2 regions of the Burkholderia sp. F1 genome follow, and region 2 is predicted to be linked to the other one. Evidence: predicted binding sites of a transcription regulator. Region 2 holds the regulator's gene; the other holds the start of a gene.

Region 1 (4,418 bases), on a different replicon from region 2:
GACGCCGCCGCCCGGCACGATGCCTTCCTCGACGGCCGCGCGCGTCGCATGCAGCGCGTCGTCGACGCGGTCCTTCTTCTCCTTCACCTCGATCTCGGTCGCGCCGCCGACCTTGATGACCGCGACACCGCCGGCCAGCTTCGCCACGCGTTCCTGCAGCTTCTCGCGGTCGTAGTCCGACGTCGCCTCGTCGATCTGCACGCGGATCTGCTTCACGCGCGCCTGGATGCTCGCCGCGTCGCCCGCGCCGTCGATCACCGTCGTGTTCTCCTTGCCGACCTCGATGCGCTTCGCCTGCCCGAGTTCCGCCAGCGTCGCCTTCTCGAGCGTGAGGCCGGTTTCCTCGGCGATCACCTGGCCGCCGGTCAGGATCGCGATGTCCTCCAGCAGCGCCTTGCGGCGGTCGCCGAAGCCCGGCGCCTTGACCGCAACGGTCTTCAGGATCCCGCGGATGTTGTTCACGACCAGCGTCGCGAGCGCTTCGCCTTCGACGTCCTCGGCGATGATCAAGAGCGGCCGGCCGGACTTCGCGACCTGTTCGAGCACCGGCAGCAGCTCGCGGATGTTCGAGATCTTCTTGTCGTGCAGCAGGATGTACGGACTCTCGATCTCGGCGATCTGCTTGTCCGGGTTGTTGATGAAATACGGCGACAGGTAGCCGCGATCGAACTGCAGCCCTTCGACGACGTCGAGCTCGTCGGCGAGCGACTTGCCGTCCTCGACGGTGATCACGCCTTCCTTGCCGACGCGGTCGATCGCCTCGGCGATGCGCTGGCCGATCGACTCCTCGCCGTTCGCCGAGATCGTCGCGACCTGCGCGATCTCCTTGCTCGTCGTGGTCGGCTTGCTGATCTTCTTCAGCTCGTCGACGGCGGCCGCGACGGCCTTGTCGATGCCGCGCTTCAGGTCGAGCGGATTGAGCCCGGCCGCGACGTACTTCTGGCCTTCGCGGACGATCGCCTGCGCGAGCACGGTGGCGGTCGTCGTGCCGTCGCCGGCCGCGTCGCTGGTGCGCGACGCAACTTCCTTCACGAGCTGCGCGCCGATGTTCTGCAGCTTGTCGGCGAGCTCGATTTCCTTCGCGACGGACACGCCGTCCTTCGTGACGACCGGCGCGCCGAAGCTGCGCTCGAGCACGACGTTGCGGCCTTTGGGCCCAAGCGTGACCTTCACCGCGTTCGCGAGAATGTTGACGCCTTCGGTCAGCTTCGCGCGCGCGACGTCGCTGAAAATGATTTCCTTCGCTGCCATGATTGCGCTCCTTTATTGATTGACGACGGCGACGATGTCCTCCTCGCGCAGCACGAGGAGCTCGCTGCCGTCCACCTTGACCGTCTGGCCCGCGTACTTGCCGAACAGCACGCGCTCGCCGACCTTCAGGTCGGGCACGATGCGCTGGCCGTCGTTGTCCCGGCGGCCGGGGCCGACCGCGATCACTTCGCCCTGGTCGGGCTTTTCCGCGGCGCTGTCGGGAATCACGATGCCGGAAGCGGTGGTGGTTTCCTGGTCGAGTCGCTTCACGATGACTCGATCGTGCAAGGGGCGTAGGCTCATCGGTTGGTCCTGTCGGAATGTGTGATTGGCACTCTGCATAGGAGAGTGCTGACGAGTATAGAAATGCGCGCCGGCGCGATCCAATAACGGATTGCGAAATGCATTTGCGCGGGCGTGAATTGGGGCGTGCGGCGAACGGGGAGCGGCGGCGAGCCGACACGCGCGGATGGAAGCGCGCCGCGTCAGATCAGCAGCGTCAGCGTGCGGAACAGTGCGAGGTCTTCCTTGCGCGCCGAGCGCGCGTGACGCCGGATCACCTGCAGCAGGCAGTCGATGAAGCAGCGCGCCGCGTCGCTCTGCGTGCTGCTGCGGCGCGTGACGATGCCGAGCTCGCGCGGCTCGAAGCGTTCCTTCAGCGACAGCGCGCGCATCCGCTCGCCGAACGGCGGCACGACGCTCAGGATCGTCGGGCACCACGTGCACATGTCCGCCTGTTCGAGCATCGTCTGCAGCATCGCGACCGATTGCGCGCGGACGATGCGCCGCTCGTCGATCTGCGCGCCGTGGCGCGTGAACAGGTAATCGACGAGCGCGGCCTGTCCGTCCGGCGCGAAGTTCAGCACCCAGTCCTGGTCGAGCAGGTCGTGGATCGAGCGGACGCGCTCGCGCGGATGGCCGGCGCGCACCATCACCGACGTCTCGTAGGTCAGCACCGGCTCGCACGCGAATTCCTGCGCGGCCACGCCCGGCTGCACCTGCCCGAGCGCGAAATCCATGCTGCCGTCGCGCAGCAGCGGCTGTGCGACGGCCATCAATCCTTCATACAGTTCCAGGCGCACGTCCGGCATCCGCTCGCGAAACAGCAGTACCGTCTCGGCGAGAAACGTCAGCGTGAGCCACGGCGTGACGCCGACGCTCAACCGGCCTTCGACGCGGCCGCGCATCCGCGCGAGATCGCCCTGCGCATGTTCGAGCTGCTTGAGCACGAGCTTCGCGTGCGTGAGCAGCGCCTTGCCGTATTCGGTGAAGCCGATCCCTTCCGGCGCGCGCACGAGCAGCGGCAGGCGTTCGCTCGCCTCCAGTTCGCGCAGCGCCCGCGTGACGGCGGCCTGCGACAGGCCCAGCGCGCGCGCCGCGCCGCGAATGCTTCCGGCCTCCGCGCTCGCGACGAGCGCCTGCAGCTGATGCAGCTTCATGATCACGGATCCGACAACGAAAGGTTGTCATCATAACGAAACCGGGGCTGTTCGCCGGCATTTTCGCTGCATACGATCCGGTCAACGATCAGCCATCCGGCGATCGGCGGCGATACGGAATCGGGGAGCGGGAAAATTGGATTCGACACGCATTCCACCTGAAATGGCGGCAATCGAAGCGGAAACGATCGCGCTGCGGCACCGGCTGCATGCGCATCCGGAGCTCGGCTTCGAGGAGCGCGCGACGAGCGAGCTCGTCGCCGACTGCCTGACAACGTGGGGTTATCGGGTGACGCGCGGCCTCGGCGGCACCGGCGTGGTCGGCACGCTGACGCGCGGCGCGGGCCGCCGGCTCGGCCTGCGCGCGGACATGGACGCGCTGCCGATCCGCGAGACGACCGGGCTGCCGTATGCGAGCCGGATCGACGGCGTGATGCATGCGTGCGGCCACGACGGCCATACGGCGATGCTGCTCGCGGCCGCGCGCTGCCTGGCGGAACGCGAACGGTTCGGCGGCACGCTGAACCTGATTTTCCAGCCGGCCGAGGAAGGGCTCGGCGGCGCGCAACGGATGATCGAAGACGGCCTGTTCGCGCGCTTTCCGTGCGACGCGGTGTTCGCGATGCACAACGTGCCGGGCCTGCCGGCGGGCAAGCTGGGCTTCTGCGACGGCCCGTTCATGGCGTCGGCCGACGAGGTGCGCGTGCGCGTGAGCGGGCGCGGCGGGCACGGCGCGGCGCCGCACGCAACCGTGGACCCGGTGGTCGTCTGCGCATCGATCGTGATGGCGCTGCAGACGATCGTGTCGCGCAATGTGAACCCGCAGGCACTCGCGATCATCACGGCCGGTTCGATCCATGCGGGCACCGCGTCGAACGTGATTCCGCCGCACGCGGATCTCGAACTCAGCGTGCGCGCACTGTCGCCCGAGGTGCGCGCGCTGCTCGAACGGCGCATCCGCGAGACGGTCGCGGGCCAGGCGGCAAGCTACGGCGCGACGGCCGGGATCGACTACCGCGTCGGCTACCCGGTGCTCGTCAATCACGCGGACGAAACGGCCTTCGCGCGGCAGGTCGCACGCGACTGGGGCGGCGGCGACGCACTGATCGAACAGCTGCAGCCGATCGCCGCGAGCGAGGATTTCGCGTTCATGCTGAACGCGTGCCCGGGCAGCTACCTGTCGATCGGCAACGGCGACGGCGCGGCCGGATGCGCGCTGCACAACCCCGGCTACGACTTCAACGACGCGATTCTCGCGACCGGCGCGAGCTACTGGGTTGCGCTCGCGGAGCGGTTTCTCGGCTGACACGGCACGGCGATTTCGGTTCATATGTTCAAGTACACACAAGGAGACAGGCAATGAAGAAGTGGATGGCGGCAGCCGCGATGACGCTCGCGGCGGGAGCGGCGCACGCAGGCGGCGACTGGGCAGGCAAGGAGATTCGCCTCGCGGTCGATCCGACTTACCCGCCGCTCGAATACAAGCTTCCCGACGGCACGCTGGCGGGTTTCGGCATCGACATCACGAATGCGCTGTGCGCGGAACTGCGCGCCCGTTGCGTGTGGGTGGAGTCGAGCTTCGACGGGATGATTCCCGGCCTGCTCGCGCGCAAGTTCGACGTGATCGCGTCGTCGATGACGATCACGCCGAAGCGGATGCAGCAGATCGCGTTCTCGAACCGGATCTCGAACGCGCCCGCGCGCCTCGTCGTGCACAAGGGTTCGCCG
Region 2 (4,418 bases):
CGTCTGACGAATCGTCGACGGCACCGCACATTACTGGTGCAGATAAGGGCGAAAACACCAAGTTCAAGAGGGTTATTCGCGCGCATTCGCCAGCGTCGCGAATCAACCGCGCCGTCCGCGGCAACCGCCGCCCGGGCGGTCGAAACGGCCTGTAACAACGCTTACCCGGCGAGTACTAGCTCGCCTCCGGACGCTGCACTACACTGCACTTCAGGCATCGGAGCGGCGCGTTTACCCTGACCCGACCGTTGCCCGAACTCCACCAGGCGCCATTTTCACCCGTCTTCTCGAGGGGAGTACCGTGAAACTGACCTTTGCCATATCGGTGGTCGCGCTGGTACTCATTGCTGGCACCACCACCATCTGTCTGTCCGGGGCGGTCACCGACCGCACGACCGAATACGGCAGCGTACAGGCGACGCTGGACCAGATGTTCAGCTCCCACCCGAAAATCTGTCGATGATGCGACGGTCGCGTTTCGTCGGCCGGCCGTGCAGTTCGGCCGCCGGTTCGTGGAACGTGCGTCGCCGCTCCTGTTCGGCGAGCCGCGCGGCCCGCCCGGACTCCGTCTCCGCGTAAAGCGTCTGCGCGACGCTCGCCGGCCCGCGCACGTCGCACACGCCCAGCACGGCAATGTGCCAGACGATGCCGTCGATCGCAATCTCGACCTCGTCGCCGACGCGCACCTCCTTGGCAGGCTTGACCGGCGCGCCGCCGATCCGCACCCGCCCCTTGTCGACCGCGTCGGCCGCGAGCGAGCGCGTCTTGAAGAACCGGGCGGCCCACAGCCACTTGTCGATGCGCAGCCGCGCGCCCGGCTCGGTGGAAATCTGGTAGTTCATGTCAGCCTCCGCCGGGCCGCCCCCTCGGGGGACAGCGAACGAATTGAGCGTGGGGGTCGTTTCATTTCAGCCTATGATTTCCGGCTGCGCCGCCTTGACCGGCCAGCCCTGCAGATTCTCGGCGACGATCTCGCCGAGCGCGCCGATCCACGCATGCGCGCCGTTCAGGCACGGAATACGGTGGAACGCCTTGCCGCCGCCCGCGATGAATTCGTCGCGCACTTCCATCCCGATCTCCTCGATCGTCTCGAGGCAGTCGGCCGTGAAGCCCGGACAGAACACGTCCGCGCGCCGCACGCCCGCTTCGCCGAGCTCGCGCAGCGTCGGCGCGGTGTAAGGCTGCAGCCATTCGGCCTTGCCGAAACGCGACTGGAAGGTCACGCGGCATTCGATCGTCGACAGCCCGAGCGCCGTCATCAGCAGCGCGGCCGTCTGCTGGCACTGGTCGTGATAGGGATCGCCGAGGTCGAGCGTGCGCTTCGGCACGCCGTGGAAGCTCAGCACCAGCTTGTCGCCGGCCGCGAAATCGGGCCGCCCGTGCTGCGCCCAGTACTGCCGCACCTGCTCGGCGAGCGCGTGGATATACGCCGGATGATCGGCGTAATGACGCACGGTGCGGACTTCCGGCTGGTTGCGCATGCGCGCGAGCGCGTTGAACGCCGCGTCGAAGGCGGTCGCCGTCGTCGACGCCGAGTATTGCGGATACATCGGCATCAGCAGCACGCGTTCGACACCCGCGCGCTTGAGCTGCGCGAGCACCTGCGGAATGCCCGGGCTGCCGTAGCGCATCGCGTAGTCGACCAGCACGTGATAGTCGTTCGACGCGAGCAGGTGGCGCACGCCTTCGACCTGGCGCTCGGTGTGCACGCGCAGCGGCGAGCCTTCCGGCATCCACACGGCCGCGTATTTCTTCGCGGACGCGCGGCCGCGCAACGGCAGGATCAGCGTGCGCAGCAGGACCTGCCAGACGGCCTGCGGGATTTCGACCACGCGGGGATCGGACAGGAATTCGGCGAGATAGCGGCGGACCGCGCGCGGCGTCGGGGCGTCGGGCGTGCCGAGATTGATCAGCAGCACCGCGATGCGATGGGCGGCCGCGACGCTCGATGGCGGCTCAAGATCGAAGCGCATAAGCAAGGACGTGCTCGGGGCACGAAACCGGACGGCTTTCAATTATAGCGGGCCGTCCTGCAAGGGGTGACTGGCCGTTCGGCCGATTGCGGCGCGCCGCGCGCTGCGGCACGATGGCAGGACTGGCCATCAGACCGATTATTGCTGGCTGAGCGTGAGCGACAGCAGGCGCGCGGTGATGTCGACGATCGGGATCACCCGGTTGTACGCCATCCGGGTCGGGCCGATCACGCCGAGCGTGCCGACGATCTGGCCGTTCACCTCGTAGGGCGCGGTGACGACGCTCATTTCCTCGATCGGCACGAGCGTCGATTCGCCGCCGATGAAGATCTGCACGCCCTGCGCATGACTCGACACGTCGAGCAGCTGCAGGAGGCCGGTCTTCTGGTCGAACACGTCGAACAGCTTGCGCAGCCGCGCCATGTCGGACGACAGGTCGGCGACCTCGAGCAGGTTGCGCTCGCCGGAAATGAGCACGGTGTCTTCCGTATCCGGCACCTCGGTGCTCGCGGTCACGGCCGCGTGCATCAGCGCGGTCATGTCGCCGCGCAGCTGGTCGATCTCGTCGCGCAAGCGGCGCCGCACTTCGTCGAACGACAGGCCGGCGAAATGCGCGTTGATGTAGTTGGACGCCTCGGTCAGTTGCGACGGCGAGTAGTCGCGCGGCGTCGCGAGCATCCGGTTCTGCACGTCGCCTTCGGGAGTGACGATGATGAGCAGGATGCGCTTGTCGGACAGCCGCATGAACTCGATCTGCTTGAACACGTGGCTGCGGCGCGGCGTCAGCACGACGCCCGCGAACTGCGACAGGTTCGACAGCACGCTCGCCGCAGCCGCGACCACCTTCTGCTGCGGCTCGCCGGCCTGCAGCGTGGTCTGGACCTGGCGGGCGACCGCCTCGGCGTCGATCGGCGTCTCGACCGTCAGCATCGTGTCGACGAACAGGCGGTAGCCGCGCGGGGTCGGCACCCGGCCGGCCGACGTGTGCGGGCTCGAGACGAGGCCGAGCTCCTCCAGGTCGGACATCACGTTGCGGATCGTCGCCGGGCTCAGTTCCAGCCCAGAATAACGAGACAACGTGCGCGATCCGACCGGCTGACCGTCGGCGATATACCGTTCGATCAGGGTTTTCAGGAGGGTTCGTGCGCGAGGATCTAGCATGGTAGAAAATTTTAGCGCAACCGCGCGACTGCGGCGAGTGGCCGCGCCCGGCACGCACACGGGCCGGGCGCGGCGCCCGGGGCCGCAAACGGTTCTTTTCGTCAACGAGCTATGGTGTAATGCCGCCATGAAAACCGGTAATCAGTTCCATACTGTCGCGCTCGTCGGCCGGAGCAACACGCCCGTCATCGCCGAGCCGCTCGCCACGCTGGCCGCCTGCATCGCGAAGCAGGGGTTCGAGGTCGTCTTCGAAGCCGACACCGCGCGCGAGATCGGCATCGCCAGCTACCCGGCGCTCACCCCGGCCGAAATCGGGGCGCGCGCCGACGTGGCGGTCGTGCTGGGCGGCGACGGCACGATGCTCGGCATCGGCCGGCAGCTTGCGCCGTACAAGACGCCGCTGATCGGGATCAACCACGGCCGGCTCGGCTTCATCACGGACATCGCGGCGGCCGACATGCAGGCGCTCGTCCCCGTGATGCTGTCCGGCAAGTTCGAGCGCGAGGAGCGGTCGCTGCTCGAGGCCCGGATCATGCGCAACGGCGAACCGATCTACCACGCGCTCGCGTTCAACGACGTCGTCGTGAACCGCAGCGGCTTTTCCGGGATGGTCGAGCTGCGCGCGTCGGTGGACGGCCGGTACATGTACAACCAGCGCTCGGACGGCCTGATCGTCGCGACGCCGACCGGCTCGACCGCGTACGCGCTGTCGTCGGCCGGGCCGATCCTCCATCCGCAGCTGCAGGGCATCGTGCTCGTGCCGATCGCGCCGCATGCGCTGTCGAACCGGCCGATCGTGCTGCCCGACGACACCAAGATCGCGATCCAGATCGTCGGCGGGCGCGACGTCAACGTGAATTTCGACATGCAGTCGTTTACCGCGCTCGAACTGAACGACACGATCGAGGTGCGCCGCTCGAAGCACACCGTGCCGTTCCTGCACCCGATCGGCTACAGCTATTACGCGACGCTGCGCAAGAAGCTGCACTGGAACGAGCACGCATCGAACGAAGACGACGACACGGCATCCTGACGCCCAACCGCCCCGATACCATGCTCCGCCACCTCTCGATCCGCGACTTCGTCATCGTCGCCGCGCTCGATCTCGAATTCGACAGCGGCCTTACCGTCTTCTCCGGCGAAACCGGCGCCGGCAAATCGATCCTGATCGACGCGCTCGCGCTGGCGCTCGGCGAACGCGCCGACGCGAGCGTCGTGCGCACCGGCTGCGGTCGCGCCGACATCACCGCCGAATTCACCCAGCACGACCGCGTCGCGCGCTGG

The links. Region 2 encodes HrcA, which represses chaperone genes, less so after heat shock. Its sites were predicted from a motif close to TTAGCACTCNNNNNNNNNGAGTGCTAA; they were not measured.
Region 1: a site for HrcA is predicted at 1,580-1,606, ahead of ACFIMZ_RS32315 (co-chaperone GroES). Genes of this name have one in related genera too.

The regions. Positions count from the first base shown of each region.
Region 1 covers NZ_CP172422.1:3,080,371-3,084,788, reverse strand. Annotated here, with positions in the region: gene groL (chaperonin GroEL) at 1-1,251, opposite strand, end outside; gene ACFIMZ_RS32315 (co-chaperone GroES) at 1,264-1,554, opposite strand; gene ACFIMZ_RS32310 (LysR substrate-binding domain-containing protein) at 1,737-2,690, opposite strand; gene ACFIMZ_RS32305 (M20 aminoacylase family protein) at 2,827-3,996, shown strand; gene ACFIMZ_RS32300 (ABC transporter substrate-binding protein) at 4,050-4,418, shown strand, end outside.
Region 2 covers NZ_CP172421.1:845,267-849,684, reverse strand. Annotated here, with positions in the region: gene ACFIMZ_RS04110 (hypothetical protein) at 302-463, shown strand; gene ACFIMZ_RS04105 (RNA-binding S4 domain-containing protein) at 435-842, opposite strand; gene hemH (ferrochelatase) at 909-1,973, opposite strand; gene hrcA (heat-inducible transcriptional repressor HrcA) at 2,112-3,134, opposite strand; gene ACFIMZ_RS04090 (NAD kinase) at 3,262-4,167, shown strand; gene recN (DNA repair protein RecN) at 4,188-4,418, shown strand, end outside.